One region of the Sphingomonas sp. M1A8_2b genome, then DNA from elsewhere that is predicted to be linked to it. Evidence: predicted binding sites of a transcription regulator. Region 1 holds the regulator's gene; each other region holds the start of a gene.

Region 1 (5,914 bases):
GGGATTTCAGCAGACGGTGTCGAGCCCTCTCAATGCCACAGTCGGTGACCGTGAATACTCCCGACGTCGCCCGATATCACGCGCCAAACTGCGACCGATAGCCGCACCCCGAACATCGATCTGTCCTACGCGCGCAACCCATGGCAAAGCGGCAGCCATGCCCACCAACCCCCAACTCCCGCCGCTCCGCCCATGCCCAAAGCCGCGCGCGCAACACCGCTCCCAGCGTCTGCACTTTCTGCACTTCACTCGCCAAACCCACGCAAATCCGGGGTTTCCCGCATGACCGATCTTCTCCCCGTCGCCGACGCACAGACCCGCCTGTTCGCCATGGCCCCGCGCGTCGGCCACGAAACCGTGCCGCTTCGCGACGCCGCCGGCCGCTGGGCCGCAGCCGATATCCTCGCCCGCCGCACGCAGCCGGCCGCCGACCTTTCCGCGATGGACGGCTACGCGATCCGCTTCGCCGACCTCCCCGGCCCGTGGACAGTCATCGGCGAGAGCGCCGCGGGCCGTCCCTTCGCCGGCACGGTCGGCCCAGCCGAAGCCACCCGCATCTTCACCGGCGCGGCAATGCCCGAGGGTGCCGACACGGTCATGGTCCAGGAAGAAGCCGAGCGCGACGGAGACACGCTGATCCTCGCCGGCGAAGGACCGCCGACCTTCGGCCGCAACACCCGCCGCAAGGGCCTCGACTTCACCACCGGCAGCCGGCTGATCGCGGTCGGCGATCGCCTCACCCCGGCGCGGATCGCCGTCGCCGCGACCGGTGGCCACGGCAGCCTGACCGTCAACCGCCGCGTCCGCGTCGCGGTGGCCGCGACCGGAGACGAACTCGTCCCCCCCGGCTCGACCGCCGACGGCGTCGCGCTGCCTGAATCGAACGGCGTCATGCTCGCCGCGATGCTCGCCGACCTGCCCGTCGACGTCATCGATCTCGGCATCCTTCCCGACCGGCTCGACGTACTGCGCGACGCCTTCGCCAGCGTCGCGGCCGACCTCCTCGTCACCACCGGCGGCGCCTCGGTCGGCGACCACGACCTCGTCCGGCCGGCGATCGAGGCGGCCGGCGGCGGAATCGATTTCTGGCGGATCGCACTGCGCCCCGGCAAGCCGATGATGGCCGGCCGGATCGGCGAGATGATGGTGCTCGGCCTGCCCGGCAACCCGGTCTCCGCGTTCGTCACCGCGACGCTATTCGTGAAGCCGGTCGTCGCGCACATGGCCGGTGCGCGCGACCCGCTACCGCAGGTCACGCACGCTCTGCTCGGCGAAGACCTGCCCGCCAACAACGCCCGTACCGACTATCTGCGCGCCGAACTCCGCGACGGCCGCGCCTATGCGTCGACGATCCAGGACAGTTCGATGCTGCTCACGCTGGCGCGCTCGACCTGCCTGATCGTCCGCGCGGGCAACGCGCCCGTGGCAAAGGCGGGCGAATCGGCGGAAATCCTTATCATTGGGTGATCTGGCCGCTTGACGGCGTTAATTATGTTCCATAGAAGTTCCTCGTCTGTTCCGGACGGAGAACCGCCATGCTCACGCGCAAGCAGCACGAACTCGTCTGCTTCATCAACGATCGACTCAACGATACCGGCGTCTCGCCGTCGTTCGAGGAGATGAAGGACGCGCTCGACCTCAAGTCGAAGTCGGGCGTCCACCGTCTGATCAGCGCGCTCGAGGAGCGCAATTTCATCCGCCGCCTGCCGAACCGCGCGCGCGCACTCGAGGTGCTGCGGATGCCCGAACGTCCGGAAAAGAAGGCGCCCTCGAAGGCATCGAACGTGAAGTCGGCACCCGTGCCCGCCGCGCCGCAGCCAGCGAACGACGTCATCGAGATCCCGCTGCACGGCCGCATCGCCGCCGGCGTCCCGATCGAAGCATTCGAAGGCAGCACGATGCTAGCCGTCCCCGCTGCTTTGCTCGGTTCCGGCGAACACTATGCGCTCGAAGTCTCCGGTGACTCGATGGTCGAAGCCGGCATCCTCGATGGCGACTACGCGCTGATCCGCCGCACCGAAACCGCCCGCGACGGCGAGATCGTCGTGGCGCTGATCGAGGACAGCGAAGCCACGCTCAAATACTTCCGCCGCGAAGGTGCGATGGTCCGCCTCGACCCGGCAAACCGCGCCTACGACCCGCAACGCTACGCCCCCGCCCAAGTCCGCGTGCAGGGCAAACTCTCCGGCATCTTCCGCCGCTACGACTGAGCCGCCGCCTGCTCTGCGCCGTCGAAAGAATTGGTTCGCGCGGAGACGCGGAGGTGTTTCGATTGGGGAGAACTTGCGGTTTAAAACGACTGCGGAGAGACGACCGGACAGTATTCAACCTGGTCCGGTTCGTCGGCTAAGAAACTGCTCCGCGTGAAATTTATCGGCCGGACAGCGCGCGCGTTGGATGGTGATTTGGATCACGCGAAGGCGCAAAGGCGCGAAGATGTCGCATTTGGGGGAGCGTCTATCCGTCCTAGTACCGACCTCAGCTGATCGTTCATGAAAGGCGTACGGGTCTCCCGAATTACACCTTCTTCGCGCCATTGCGCCTTCGCACTACCATTCTACCTCTGCGAAACCCGGTTGGCTCGAAGGCCCGATGCCGCGTCGTCGAACCGGACATGTCGTGGCGCGAACGAATGCACGGCGCGGTTGAGCAGAGGCGGATCGCGCCACGGATGGCGATCGCCTGCAGTCAGTATCGTGACGACCGTCCCGGTCCCCAGGGTCAGCGCGATTCCACCCGTCCGATGCAGAACGCGTCGATCGAGCTTCAGCCACCGCGGTACGCAGCGCTTCGGCAGACCGCGTTCGCTGACGACGACGTCGGCGCTGCGACAGGCTTCAACGAACTCGGCAATCGGGACCATATAGGCGCTGCGGGTCGCGAGGATCCGCCACATCCGTCCGCGCGCGGCAATATCGGTGACGCAAAGATCACGACTACACCGTGCATCGGGCTGGTCGGCCAGCAGCAGCGGCTCGCCGTCGACCCCGCCATTCTCGGCAAGCGTATCCCGCGTATAATCCCCCGCCCGGTCCCGCAGCATCGAGAGACCCGCGGCGGTCCGGACCGCGACATGCCGGCCATCGCCCGTCACCAAAATATCCGGCGGCGGTGTGGTCAGCGCCCACGCTGCCCCGATCATCAGCGGCACCACGCCCATCCGCCGCAACCTGGTCCGCCACAACGCGATCCAGATCCCCCCGATCGCCATCAGCGCGAATGCCGCGGTCGGCATCGCCGGCAGCGACCGCACCGATCCGGGCGCGCCCGCCACGGTGTGCGCAAGCCAGAGCAGCGCTTCGAGCGATCGCTGGACCAGCCACCAGAGGGGTGCACCGAGGCCCCCCACGTCCAGCAGCAACGCCAGAGCCTCCAGCGGCATGACGACGAACGTCGTCAGCGGGATCGCGATGATATTGGCAAACGCGCCGTACACGCCGGCTCTGTGGAAATGATAGACCGCGATCGGCATGAGCGCGAACTCGACGAGCAGTCCGGTAAGCAGCAGCGACGCCACGCCCCGTGCGAGACGGCGTGCTCGCCCCTCCTCGTGCGGTCCGAAGAACGCGCGGATCACCGGATGTTCGTGCAGCGCCATGATGGCGGTGATCGCCGCGAATGATAGCTGGAAGCTCGGCCCTGCTGCGGATTCGGGCAGGACCAGCATGACGCACGCCGCCCCCGCCGCCACGAGCCGCAAGGTCATCGCCTCGCGCCCCATCGCCAGCGCGGCCAGCACGAGCAAAGCGGCGACGCACGACCGGATCGTCGGCACCTGGCTGCCGGTCAGCAGCGTGTAGCCGATCGCCGCCGCTGCCCCCGCCAGTGCTGCGATCAACGGCAGGCGCGCGTGCAAAGCCAGCCACGGGCTGAGCGCCAGCAGACGCAACACGATCAGCATCGTCGCCGCCACCGCCGCAGTGATGTGCAATCCGCTCACCGACAGCAGATGCGCGAGCCCCGCCCGGCGCATCGCCTCCGAATCCTCCTCGCTGATCGCACCGACGTCGCCCGTCGCGAGCGCCGCAGCGATACCGCCCGCGCTGCCGTCCAGTCGCGAGACGATGTGGTGCGAAAGCGCGACGCGGATGCCGGCGCCCGATTCGCTCGGCGTCGTCACGACTACCGGTGCGAAGCCGCGTCCCGTCGCCCCGATCCCGCCGAACCATGCGACGCGCGCAAAGTCGTAGGCGCCCGGCACCGCGGGGAGCGGCGGCGGCATCAGCCGTGCCCGCAACTGGATGACCGCCCCCGTCCCCAGCAGCTTCGGCGCATCCGCTTCCGCCAGATTGACTCGGACGCGGAACGGCAAGGCGACCGGCTGCCCGTCGGTTCCCCCCCCCTTCTCAACCGGCAATACCGTCAGCCGAACCAGCTTCCGCGCCACCAGCGGCTCGATCGCCTCGACCCTCGCCGAGAAACTTGCGATCGTCGGACCGCCCAGAACCGGCCGCACCACCCATTCCGACCGCACCCAGATCAACCCCAGCCCCAATGCGATGGTCAGCAACCCGATCGCCAGCGCGCGTGCCGCACGCCCGCCCTGCCCCACGGCGAGGCACGCCAGCCCACTCGCCACCAACAGTAGCATCGTCATGCACCACGCCGCCGGGTCCGGCAGCGCGAACCAAAGCGCGATTCCGCCGCCCAGCATTACCGGCAGCCACAGCACCAGCTGGTCTCGCTCCGCCTCCAGCCAGCGTTCCACGGCAAGCCCGACGACGGCCCCCGATCGCGGCACGCCCATTTGTCGCCGCCAAGGACGCATGCTAGGGGCGGCGACGGCTGTCATGGCCATCGTTTCTCCATTGTTTCATCAGTCTGGGAGCACCCGCGGTTGGGCGCAATATCTGATACGGGCACCGCCAATGCGGCCGCACCCGTGGTTACCCGTTTCGCTCCGTCGCCGACGGGGTTCCTGCATCTCGGCGGCGCGCGCACCGCGCTGTTCAACTGGCTGTTCGCAAAGGCGAACGGGGGTAAATTCCTGCTGCGGATCGAGGATACCGACCGAGTCCGTTCGACCCAGCCGGCGATCGACGCGATCATCGACGGGATGCGCTGGCTCGGGCTCGACTGGGACGGCGACGTCGTCATGCAGTTCGCCGGCGCCGAGCGCCACGCGCAGGTCGCACACGAAATGGTCGCGAGCGGCCACGCCTATCGCTGCTACATGACCAACGACGAGATCGCGGCGATGCGGGCCGAGGCCCAGGCCGTGAAGAAGCCGCTCCGCATCCGCAGCCCCTGGCGCGATCGCCCCGAAAGCGAAGCGCCGAACCTTCCTCACGTCGTCCGCCTGCGCGCACCGCAGGAAGGCGCCGTCACGATCGAGGACCGCGTGCAAGGAGCGGTGACGGTCAAGAACGAAGAGATCGACGACCTCGTCCTGCTCCGCTCCGACGGCACGCCAACCTACATGCTGGCCGTCGTCGTCGACGATCACGACATGGGCGTCACGCACGTCATTCGCGGCGACGATCACCTCAACAACGCGTTCCGCCAGTTGCCGATCTACCGCGCGATGGGCTGGCTCGAGCCGATCTACGCACACATCCCGCTGATCCACGGCCCAGACGGCGCCAAGCTGTCGAAGCGTCACGGCGCGGTTGGCATCGAAGCGTATCGCGACGAGATGGGGATTCTGCCCGAGGCGTTCGACAATTACCTGCTCCGGCTCGGCTGGGGCCACGGCGACGACGAGATCATCAGCCGCGAACAGGCGGTCGAGTGGTTCGACCTGTCGGGCGTCGGCAAGTCGCCGTCGCGCTTCGACCTGAAGAAGCTCGAGAACCTCAACGGCCACTACCTCCGAGAAGCCGACGACGCTCGGCTGGCGCAACTTGCCGCCGATCGTCTCGGCCACAACTTGCCAACCGGCGGACTCGATCTTCTGACTCGCGCGATGCCCGTC
Region 2 (5,914 bases), on a different contig from region 1:
CATCGCCATCTTGTCGCGGATCGGGGGGACCGCCTTGAAGAACTCGGCGGCGTCCTCGACCGTCATGTCGAGCACGTCGGCGATCGAATGACCCTTGAACTTCACCTCGAGCGTCTCGCGATTGTAGCGCGCGCCGTGGCAGACGTCGCAGGTGACGTAGACGTCGGGGAGGAAGTGCATCTCGATCTTGAGCACGCCGTCGCCCTGGCACGCCTCGCAGCGGCCGCCCTTGACGTTGAAGCTGAAGCGGCCGGGCTTGTAGCCGCGCGCCTGCGATTCCGGCAGGCCGGCGAACCAGTCGCGGATCTGCGTGAAGCTGCCGGTGTAGGTGGCGGGGTTGCTGCGCGGGGTGCGGCCGATCGGCGACTGGTCGATGTCGATGACCTTGTCGAGATACTGGAGGCCGGTGATCTTGTCGTGCTTGCCCTGGACGATGCGCGCGCCGTTCAGCTCGCGCGCGGCGGCGGCGTAGAGCGTGTCGATCGTGAAGCTCGACTTGCCCGAGCCGGAAACGCCGGTGATGCAGGTGAAGGTGCCGAGCGGCAGGCTGGCGGTGACGCCGCGCAGGTTGTTGGCGACCGCGTTGTGGACGGTGAGCTTCTTGCCGTTGCCTTTCCGTCGCGTGGTTGGGACCGGCACCTCGCGCGTGCCGTTGAGATAGTCGGCGGTGATGCTGCCCTTCGACTTGAGGATCTGCTTGAGCGTGCCCTGCGCGACGACCTGGCCGCCGCGGACGCCGGCGCCGGGGCCCATGTCGATGATGTAGTCGGCGGTGCGGATCGCGTCCTCGTCATGCTCGACGACGAGCACGGTGTTGCCGAGATCGCGCAGACGGCGGAGCGTCTTGAGGAGCATGTCGTTGTCGCGCTGGTGCAGGCCGATCGAGGGCTCGTCGAGGACGTAGAGCACGCCGGACAGGCCGCTGCCGATCTGCGACGCGAGGCGGATGCGCTGGCTTTCGCCGCCGCTTAGCGTGCCGCTGGTGCGGTCGAGGTTGAGGTAGTCGAGGCCGACATTGTTGAGGAAGCCGAGCCGCTCGACGATCTCTTTCAGGATGCGTTCGGCGATCGCGTTCTGCTGGTCGCCGAGGTGCTGTGGCATGTCGGTGAAGAACTGGAGCGCGTCGACCACCGAGAGATGCGTGGCGTAGGAGATGTCCTTCATCGCGATCTTGACCGCGAGCGCTTCGGGCTTCAGGCGCGCACCGCCGCAGACTTCGCAAGGGGCGGCGGACTGGTACTTGCTGAGTTCCTCGCGCATCCAGGCGGAGTCGGTCTGGAGCATGCGGCGGTTGAGGTTGCCGATGACGCCCTCGAACGGCTTCGAGACGTCGTATTTCTTCTTGCCGTCGATGAAGGTGAGCGTGACGGGCTTGCCCTTCGAACCGTGCAGGATGGTGCTCTGGACCTCCGGCGCGAGGTCGGACCAGGGCGTCTCGATGTCGAACTTGAACTCGCGCGCGAGGCTGCCGAGGACCTGCATGTAATAGGGCGACGGCGGGTTGGATTTCGCCCAGGGCACGACCGCGCCCTTCTTGATGCTGAGCATGTGGTTGGGGACGACGAGGTCTTCGTCGAACAGCAGCTTCTCGCCGAGGCCGTCGCAGGCCGGGCACGCGCCCTGGGGGGCGTTGAACGAGAACAGGCGCGGCTCGATCTCGGAGATGGTGAAGCCGCTGACCGGGCAGGCGAACTTTTCGCTGAACACGATGCGGCCGTCGGGGGCGTTGTTGCCGAGGATCTCCGACTTGGGCGTGTGCGGCTCGACCGGGTCGGCGGGGTCGACATAGGCGAGGCCGTCGGCGAGCTTCAGCGCGGTTTCAAACGACTCTGCGAGGCGCGTGGCGATCTCGCCGCCTACCACCAGGCGGTCGACGACGACTTCGATGTCGTGCTTGTACTTCTTGTCGAGCGCGGGGGCTTCGTCGATGTCGTGGATCGTGCCGTCGATGCGGACGCGCGCGAAGCCGGCCTTCTGCCACTCGGCGAGTTCCTTGCGGTACTCGCCCTTGCGGCCGCGGACGACGGGGGCGAGCAGGTACAGGCGCGTGCCCTCGGGGAGCGCCATGACGCGGTCGACCATTTGGCTGACGGTCTGCGCGGCGATTGGCTCACCGGTGGCGGGGGAATACGGGATGCCGACGCGCGCCCAGAGCAGGCGCATGTAGTCGTAGATCTCGGTGACGGTGGCGACGGTCGAGCGCGGGTTGCGCGACGTCGTCTTCTGCTCGATCGAGATCGCCGGCGACAGGCCTTCGATATGGTCGACGTCGGGCTTCTGCATCAGTTCGAGGAACTGGCGGGCGTAGGCGGAGAGGCTCTCGACGTAGCGGCGCTGGCCCTCGGCGTAGATCGTGTCGAACGCGAGTGAGGACTTGCCTGACCCGGAGAGCCCGGTGATCACCGTCAGCGTATCGCGGGGGATGTCGATGTCGACATCCTTGAGGTTGTGTTCACGCGCGCCGCGTACGGAGATCTTGGTCAGCATGGGGTGAGTTCTACTTCTGTTCTCGGCCGGATGCCAGTCCGCCTTTGGCACCGGCATGTAGGAACGGGATAGACGCATCGCCAGCGCAGTTGTGCCGCACAATCGGTGTCTTATATTCGCGATACACAGGTCTGGAGGACGACATGGCCAAGACGAAGACGGGCACGAAGAGCAAGACCGGCAAGGTCAAGATTCCCAAGCAGATCGGCGGGATGAAAGTGCCGAAGGAGCTCCGCAAGAAAGGCGAGGCGCTGATCGAGAAGGCGAGCACGCCACAGGGTCGCGAGGCGATCACCGCCGGGCTGGCCATGGCGGCGACGGTTGCGGTCGCGGCGATCGAGCGGCAGCGGACCAAGCAGACGGCGGCGCCGGCGGCCGAGGCGAAATCGGAGACGGCGGCCCCGACAGCAGCGGCGCCTTCGGCAGCCGAGGCTACGGCATCGCGGGCAGCGGCGGCCGAGGACGGTCCGCAGAAGCCGGGAATGTCGGGGATGCAGTCTCCGCAGGCCGTCGCGGATGCGATCGGCCAGGCCGCGGAAATGATGCTCGGGCGGTTCTTCAGCAAGAAGGTCTGAGGGGTAGGGGAACGAGGCACGCCCCCTCACCGTCATTCCCGCGGAGGCGGGAGCCCATCGTGGGCTGGCTTAGCCCTCGGATCGCGAGCCTTCGAGGATATGGGTTCCCGCCTTCGCGGGGATGGCGAAAGAGCTAAGGGGCGAGACGGGGCGGGGACATTCCGCGCGACGGGTGTCTTTGTTGCTAGGCTCCTCCCCTATGACGGGAAAAAGCGCGGACTTATTTCCAGTGCGTCTTGGCGGCGGCGGCTTCCTGGTCGCGGGTTAGCGGGTCGCCGGCGGCCATGTCCTGGGCCTCGGCCATCAGCGCGGCGTCGGCGGAGCCGGCCTGGCGATAGTCGCCGGTGGCGGGCGCGGCGCCGATGCGGGTTCGAGTGAGAGTCCAGGCGTCGCTGTCGCGGCAGGCTATGCCGTCGAGCGCGGGCGCGGCGAATACCCGGCAATAGGCCCCGCCCCCGTTGCGAAAGCTCAGGAGCAGGCGGGTGTCGCCGGTCGTCGAGGCGAGCTGGGTATCGAGCGCGCGGGCGAGCGCGCCCGATGCGACGAGCGCGTGTCCCCTCGCCTCGACCGGGCCACTGGTTTGCCACTGGGTGCCGAACCCGACGCCCAGCGCAAGGCAGGCGGCCATCGCCGCGACCTGCATCCAGCGCGTCCGGATGGACGGTCGCGAGACTGCACCAGGAGCTGCAACAGGCGGGGCGAAGGGCACGACCGTTTCGGTCTGCGCACGGATCAGCGCAGCGAGCGGGTCTGTCGCGGGTGCGTTTTCCAGCGGGTAGGCCGCGGCGACGCGCGCACCCAGCGCGCGATGCGACGCGACGACGCGGGCGAGCGCGGGATCGGCGGCGATCGCCCGCTCGACCCGCCTGGCGGCGAGCGGATCGAGTTCGCCGTCGACATAGGCCATCAGCATCGCGTCGTCGGGGATCATGCCGCCTCTCCGAGTTCGGCGATCAACGCCTGGCGCCCGCGAACGAGGCGCGAGGTGAGCGTGCCGATCGGGATATCGAGCACCATCGCCGCCTCCTTGTAGGCGAGCCCCTCGACGAGGACGAGCGCGACCGCCTCGCGCTGGTCGTCGGGCAGGCGGTGCATCGCGGCGTCCACCTCGCCTTGCGCGACGTGACGTTCGATATCGGCGGCGCCGTCGACGCCGACGCTCTCGCCCGCTTCCTCCGCGACGAAGGTCTGGGCGGCGCGGCCACGCGCGCGGGCGGTGTCGATCCAGGCGTTGCGCATGATCCGGTACATCCAGCTATCCATCCTCGTTCCCGGCTGCCACTGCGCGCGGGCGTTGAGCGCCTTTTCGACCGCGACCTGACACAGGTCGTCCGCATCGGCGGCATCGCGCGACAGCGATCGCGCGAACCGACGCAGTCGGGGCAGCACCGCCACCAGCTCATCTTCGAATACCGCCAAGCCGTATCGTCCCGTGCCCGTGTCGTGCCCGTATCGTGCCCTGTTGCCGTGTCGCGGTCTTATAGCGCTCTTGCTGGATGAAACGGATGATAGTGGTCGTTTCATCCGCATGCTGGCATATTTTCAATCATGACGAAGGCGAAGCACCTCGCGACGGCGATAGCGGCGATCTGTGCGATGGCCGGGATCGCGCGGGCGCAGCTGGGCCTGCCCAGTTCGAGTCAGATGCAAGGCCCGGTGCCGGCGTTGGGCGACGTGCTGCGCGGCGACGTCCTGCGGCCGATCGACCAGGGATTCGATCGGATGGCCGCGCTGTCGGACCGGGTGGCGCAACGGCTGGCGGATAGTCGCGCCGCGCGGATCGCCGATCTGGTGCGCACGCATCCTGACCGGATCGCGATCGACCCCGACGGATTTCCCGCGCGCGCCGGCGAAGTGGTGGTCGACGATGCCGACGATGCGCTGATCGCGAAGGCGGTGGCGGGCGGCTATACGGTGATCGAGCGCGGCGACATATTGGGCGTCGGCTTCGCGCGCTTTTCGACACCGCCCGGCCAATCGCTGAAGACCGCGATCCGCGGCCTCCAGAAGCTCGGCGCGCGACAGGTGTCAGCGGATTCACTGCATGTGCAGAGTGGCGGCGTGACTCCGGGCGCTCCGCAAGGCAGCGGCAGGCAGACGGGCGCATCCGGAGGAAGCGCGGTGGGAATCATCGATGGCGGCGCCTGGACCGGGATCGGTGGACAGCGCGGTTTTGCGAGCGGCGCGCCGCGACCGAGCGATCATGGCAGCGCGGTGGCATCGCTGATCGTCGGCCGTGACGGCGTCCGGGGCGCGGACCCGGCGGCGCGGCTGCACGTGGCGGACGTCTATGGCAGCGATCCGGCGGGCGGCAACGCCACCGCGATCGCCAAGGCGCTGGGCTGGCTGGTGGGCGAGCGAGTCCCGGTCGTGACGATCAGTCTGGTGGGCCCGGCGAACCCGCTGCTCGCGCGGGTGATCGCGGCCGCGCAGGCGCGCGGGACGATCGTGGTGGCCGCGGTCGGCAATGACGGGCCGGCCTCGCCGCCGAGCTATCCCGCCTCCTATCCGGGGGTGATCGCGGTGACCGGCGTCGATGCGCGCGGCCGCGTGCTGATCGAGGCCGGGCGGGCATCGCATCTCGATTACGCCGCGCCCGGCGCGGACATGCTGGCGACGACGGCCGACGGGCGGGCGGTGGCGGTGCGCGGCACGTCGTTCGCGGCACCGTTCGTGGCGGCGACGATCGCGCGCGGCTATCGGGTGCCGGATCAGGGCGCGCGCGCGGAGGCGCTGCGGGCGGTGGATGCCGGTGCCAAGGCGGGAGCGCGGTATGGCCGGGGGCTGGTCTGCGCGGCGTGTCGGACGGCGGTGCAATAGGCGCGAGGCTGGGTTCGTCCTTGCGGGATCGG
Region 3 (5,914 bases), on a different contig from region 1:
CAAGGACCCCACCCAGAATATCAACTGGGTCGTACCCGAGGGCGGCGGAGGCCCCAATTATCCCAACATGTAAGCGCCTGATTTTCGCCATCGGTCTGATCCTTGCCCCCGCGATGGCGCACGCGGATACGGGCAATCTCTCCGCCTATCTGAAGGCCCGCGCCGCCGACGCCGCGGGCCGGCCGGACCTCGCCGCCGCCAGCTACGCCAAGGTACTGGCGGCATCCCCCGACGATCCGGTCGTCGCGATCCGCGCCTACCGCGAAGCGCTGGAGGCCGGCGACATGCCGCTCGCAACGCGTGCCGTGGCCGTGCTCAACAAGGCCGGCGTGGCCCCGGCCGATGCCGCACTGATCCCGCTCGCCGACGCCGCGCGGTCCAACGACACGAAGGCCGCTAACGCCGCGATCGCAACCCTTTCGACCGGGCCGCTGGTGGTACTCGTGCCGTCGCTCTACGCCTGGGTTGCGCACAGCGAAGGTCGCGATCCCGGCCCCTCGCTCGCCACCGCCGCGAAGGACCCGGTCGCCAACCGCTTCGCCACCGAAACCCGTGACTTGATCGCCAAGGCGCCCGCCCGGCAGCCGCTCGCGATCGGCGTCTCGCGCCTGCTCGCGCACCTCGCCAGCGACCTCGCGCTCGGCGAACCCTCGCCGCTGTCGATCGCGCTCACCCAGGCTTCCCTGCGCGCGGATCCCAGCTACGACCGCGCCCGCATCCTCCTCGCGGACGCGCTGGCCCGCAACAAGCTGGTCGACCGCGCGCTCGTCGTGCTCGACCAGATCGGCCCGAAAAGCCCGTTCGCGGTCGCCGCGGCCGCCGAACGCATCGATATCCTCGCCAACGCCGACCGCGACGGCGAAGCGCTCGCCGCTGCCAAGAACCGTGTCGACCAGCCGGGCGCGGACGCCGCCGACTGGCAACGCTATGCAGACCTGCTCCTGACCACCGGCAACGCCGCCGAAGCCGCGACCTGGTACCGCCGCATCATCGACGCCGATGGCAAGACGGGCGGAAGCTGGGGCGCGTGGCTCCAATATGGCGGCGCGCTCGACCAGGCCGGCCGCTGGCCCGAAGCGCGCGATGCGCTCGAAAAGGCCGTCGCCCGCGGGCCCGCCCAACCGCTCGCGCTCAACTATCTCGGCTTCGCGCAAGTGGAGCACGGCGACGACATCCCCGCCTCGATCCGCCTTCTCGAACGCGCCAGCCGCCTCGATCCCAAGAATGCCTCGATCACCGATTCTCTCGGCTGGGCGTATCATCTCTCGGGCGACACTCCGCGCGCGCTCCCGCTGCTCGAACGCGCCGTCGAGGGCGAACCCACCAACGCCGAGATCGGCGACCATCTCGGCGACGCCTACTGGTCCGTCGGCCGTTACTACGAAGCCCGCTATTCCTGGCGCGCCGCCCTCCTGACGGCCGAACCGAGCGAAGCTGCCAGCCTGACCGCCAAGATCACCAACGGCCTCCCCCCAAAAGCCAGACGCTGACCGATATTCCCCTCTCCCTGAAGGGGAGAGGGGAGGGGCCCGTCCGGCAAAGCCGGGTGGGAAGGGTGAGGGCACGCTGCCGATGGAACTGGACGGTCGAGACTGCCATCCCGCCGACGGAGCCCCGATCCAATCCCCGCGGCCCCGTCAGCCGTCCGCCCCCTCAACACCGTCACTCCAGCGAAAGCTGGGGTCTCCCAAGAGGCAACACCCCTCGCCAAACACAAAGATCCCAGCGTCCGCTGGGATGACGGACATTCTTTGGCTAAGCCCACGCGCAAAGCAGACCCCCGGTCCGCCCCAAAACGCCGAGACCCCCATGCGCATCACCGAACCCGCCCCCGCAAAGATCAACCTGGCGCTCCACGTCCGCCGCCGCCGCCCCGACGGCTACCACGACCTCGAAACCCTCTTCGCCTTCGCCACCGACGGCGACACGATCACGGTCGAAACAGCCCCCGAGAACAGCTTCAAAATAACCGGCCCCTTCGCCGCCGCACTCCTGCCAACCTCAAGCGGAACCCCAACCCCCAACCCCACCCCGGCGAAGGCCGGGGCCCAGTTGGGAGCGGCCGATGAAGATGCGCAACGTTCACCCGACTGGACCCCGGCCTCCGCCGGGGGGGCAGCAGAAACAGCAAACCCCGTCGTCACCGCCTCCGCTGGGTTCGTAACGGTCCCCACATGCGCCGCAACCGCTATACCCAACCCCTCGACCGCCCCATCTCCATCCACACCCACCACCCCGGCAAAGGCCGGGGCCCAATTGGGAGCGGCTGGTAATGAACCGCCACGCCCGTCAACCCCGACCCAAGCCCCCTGGCACGGCAACCTCGTCACCGCCGCCGCCGACGCCTTCACAGCGGAGTTCGCTCCCACCACCCATCACGCCATAATCCTCGAAAAGCATCTCCCGATCGCGTCAGGGATCGGAGGAGGCTCGGCCGACGCCGCCGCAACCCTCCGCGCGCTGGCCCGCCTCCACGACATAGCTCCGACCGACCCCCGCCTCCACGACATCGCCGCAAAGCTCGGCGCAGACGTCCCCGCCTGCCTCGCCAACCGCACCACGCTCGGCACCGGCAAAGGCGACGCACTCACCACCCTCGAAGGCCTTTCCGGCACGCCCCTCCTGCTCGTAAATCCCAATGTCGCCGTCTCCACAGCCGCCGTCTTCAAAGCCTGGGACGGTGAAGACCGAGGTCCGATGCCCGAAGGCGACTTGCTCGCGCGCGCCACCGCCGGCCGCAACGATCTCGAGCCCCCCGCGCTGGCGCTCGCCCCCGAAATTGGCCAAGTTCGAGCCCTTCTGGACGAAGCACAAGGCGTCCTCCTGTCGAGAATGTCCGGCTCCGGCGCCACCTGCTTCGCCCTATTCGAAACACCCGAAGCCCGAGACATCGCCGCAATCGCCGCCCAGGCCAAAGGCTGGTGGACCCTCGCAACGACCTTAGCCTGAGGCGAGCGACCACGACCGGTGGTAAGACGCCCACGCCACCACGCCACCACGCCACCACGCCACCTCCATCATCCTGACGAAAGTCAGGATCCGAGCCACCAACGAAACCGCCAGTCGCGGACCCCGCTCTGCCCCGTCCGAGTCGAGCGGCGCAAAAGCGCGCAACTGAACAACCCGGCCCGATCTCGACCTAACCGCCCCACCCGTCGGCTGACTGATCGATGCACCGACGGCCACGTCGACGCCGCAGCGCATCTTTTTCACAACGCCACGTTCTCCACTTGTTCCATAAGAACAAATGGAATACACGGCGTATGACGCGTTGAATGGCACGCGCGCTTGCTTTAGCGATGGGAGCTTATCAATGGCCGCTAATCTGAAAGTGATCGACACCGGCATGGCAACCGCAACCAACGACCGCCAGAAGGCGCTCGACGCCGCCCTCGCGCAGATCGACCGCGCGTTCGGCAAGGGCTCGGCGATGCGCCTGGGCTCGAAGGAAACCATGCAGGTCGAGGTCATCTCGACCGGCTCGCTCGGGCTCGACATCGCGCTCGGCGTCGGTGGCCTGCCGCGCGGCCGCGTGATCGAGATCTACGGTCCGGAAAGCTCGGGCAAGACCACGCTCGCGCTCCACGTGATCGCCGAAGCGCAGAAGGGCGGCGGCACCGCGGCGTTCGTCGATGCCGAGCACGCGCTCGACCCGGTCTATGCCAAGAAGCTCGGCGTCAACATCGACGAACTGATCGTCTCGCAGCCCGACACCGGCGAGCAGGCGCTCGAGATCGTCGACACGCTGGTCCGCTCGAACGCGATCGACGTGCTGGTGGTCGACTCGGTCGCCGCGCTCGTGCCGCGTGCCGAAATCGAAGGCGAGATGGGCGACAGCCATGTCGGCCTCCAGGCACGCCTCATGTCGCAGAGCCTGCGCAAGCTCACCGGCTCGATCAGCCGCTCGCGCTGCATGGTGATCTTCATCAACCAGCTCCGCATGAAGATCGGCGTCATGTACGGCAACCCCGAGACGACGACCGGCGGCAACGCGCTGAAGTTCTACGCCTCGGTCCGCCTCGACATCCGCCGCATCGGCGCGATCAAGGCCGGCGAAGAGGTCACCGGCAACCAGACGCGCGTCAAGGTCGTCAAGAACAAGGTCGCGCCGCCGTTCAAGCAGGTCGAGTTCGACATCATGTACGGGCAGGGCGTCTCCAAGCTCGGCGAAATCCTCGATCTCGGCGTCAAGGCCGGCCTCGTCGAAAAGTCGGGCGCGTGGTTCAGCTACGACAGCGTCCGCCTCGGCCAGGGTCGCGAGAACTCGAAGACCTTCCTCAAGGACAACCCCGAAACCGCCGACCGCCTCGAAAAGCAGATTCGCGCGCGCACCGACAAGGTCGCCGAGGAAATGATGGCCGGCCCCGACGCCGAAGACGACGTATAACCTAAACCCTCTCCCTCAGGGGAGAGGGAGGGGCCCATTGCCCTCGCAATGGGAGGGTGAGGGCACGCGGCCGATCGTGCAGGAGCGTGGCGCATCGGGCTTGCATCGGCTTTGCGCCGGCGTCGGATTTCTACGTAGGCACCGCGCCGCCGCTCCCCCCAACACACCACCCCGGCGAAGGCCGGGGCCCAATTGGAAAGGTGGCAATAACGAAGCGCGATCTTTCGTTACGACCGTCCCCCTACTTGGCCCCGACCTCCGCCGGGGCGGCTGCTCTCACCCAACAGCAGCACCTGGCCCCCTTTGTTCTCCCGCGAAGGCGGGAGCCCAGTCTGGATCCCCGCCTTCGCCGGGAAACAAGGAAGCGCAGACTGCCGCATCGAGTGCAGACCCCGCGAAGCTATTTAACGGGCTCGATGAAGTCTCCAAATACCCAACCCCAAACTCGCGCGAGCGTCTATACTCCCTATACTTCACTCCAACCGCCGCCGCCCGATCAGACCATGAGGCCCCCCCACCCATGACCACCGCGTACGACTGGACCGGCAGAATAGGCGACGTGTGGGCCGAGGAATGGCGCCGGACCGACCGCAGCTTCACCAACCTGACCCCGCATCTGAACGCCGCGATCCTCGCCGCCGCCGCTCCCCGAACCCGCAAGATCATCGACATAGGCTGCGGCGCCGGAGCAACCTCACTCGCCACCGCGCAAGTCCTCCCGAACGCCACGGTAACCGGCATAGATCTCTCGCCAAAGCTGATCGAGATCGCCAGACACCGCGCCGAAAGCCTGGCCAACGCCAGCTTCGAATGCGCCGACATCACCGTCGCGGCCCGGAACCACGCCCCGACAGACCTCTACATATCCCGCCACGGCGTCATGTTCTTCGCCGACCCCATCGCCGCCTTCGCCACGCTCGCCGAAACCGCCGCCCCCGACGCCTCGCTCGTCTTCTCCTGTTTCGCCGAACGCGCCGCCAATGTCTGGGCCACCGAAACCGTCACCTTGATCGGCGGCACCGCGGATGTGCCAGCATCGACCGCGCCCGGACCCTTCGCGTTCGCCGATCCGGCCTACGTCACCGAAATTCTCGCAAGAGCCGGCTGGCACGCCGCTCCACCCCAGCGCCTCGACTTCGCCTACCGCGCCGGCGAGGGCACCGATCCCGTGCCCGACGCCGTCGACTATTTTCGCCGGATAGGCCCGGCGGCCTCCGCCATCCGCGACGCCGCCCCTGAGGAACGCGAGGCCCACATCGCGCGTCTCACCGAAGTCTGCGCGCGTCATGGCAACGGCGCCACGGTGGAATTCCCCGCGGCCGCCTGGATCTGGACCGCGCGCAAATCAGCCATTTAGACCAACAGGCGGAGCCAGCATGATCATCGTCCACCATCTCGAAAACTCGCGATCGCAGCGTATCCTGTGGATGCTTGAGGAACTCGGCCTGCCCTACGAGATCAAGCGCTACGAGCGGAACAAGCAGACCATGCTGGCCCCGCCCGAACTCAAACGGGTCCATCCGCTCG

What was found. Region 1 encodes LexA, which represses DNA repair genes until DNA is damaged. Its sites were predicted from a motif close to GTTCCNCNCTTGTTCT; they were not measured.
Region 2: a site for LexA is predicted at 2,495-2,510, ahead of uvrA (excinuclease ABC subunit UvrA). Genes of this name have one in related genera too.
Region 3: a site for LexA is predicted at 3,222-3,237, ahead of recA (recombinase RecA). Genes of this name have one in related genera too.

Annotation. Positions count from the first base shown of each region.
Region 1 covers NZ_JBKFAH010000002.1:387,753-393,666, reverse strand. Annotated here, with positions in the region: gene ACLBWL_RS10220 (molybdopterin molybdotransferase MoeA) at 283-1,467, shown strand; gene lexA (transcriptional repressor LexA) at 1,536-2,210, shown strand; gene ACLBWL_RS10210 (ComEC/Rec2 family competence protein) at 2,558-4,747, opposite strand; gene gltX (glutamate--tRNA ligase) at 4,838-5,914, shown strand, end outside.
Region 2 covers NZ_JBKFAH010000004.1:212,899-218,812, reverse strand. Annotated here, with positions in the region: gene uvrA (excinuclease ABC subunit UvrA) at 1-2,487, opposite strand, end outside; gene ACLBWL_RS16150 (hypothetical protein) at 2,631-3,062, shown strand; gene ACLBWL_RS16145 (anti-sigma factor family protein) at 3,283-3,993, opposite strand; gene ACLBWL_RS16140 (sigma-70 family RNA polymerase sigma factor) at 3,990-4,481, opposite strand; gene ACLBWL_RS16135 (S8 family serine peptidase) at 4,611-5,882, shown strand.
Region 3 covers NZ_JBKFAH010000004.1:78,982-84,895, forward strand. Annotated here, with positions in the region: gene ACLBWL_RS15485 (electron transfer flavoprotein-ubiquinone oxidoreductase) at 1-73, shown strand, start outside; gene ACLBWL_RS15490 (tetratricopeptide repeat protein) at 114-1,490, shown strand; gene ACLBWL_RS15495 (4-(cytidine 5'-diphospho)-2-C-methyl-D-erythritol kinase) at 1,810-2,949, shown strand; gene recA (recombinase RecA) at 3,314-4,387, shown strand; gene ACLBWL_RS15505 (class I SAM-dependent methyltransferase) at 4,908-5,744, shown strand; gene ACLBWL_RS15510 (glutathione S-transferase family protein) at 5,764-5,914, shown strand, end outside.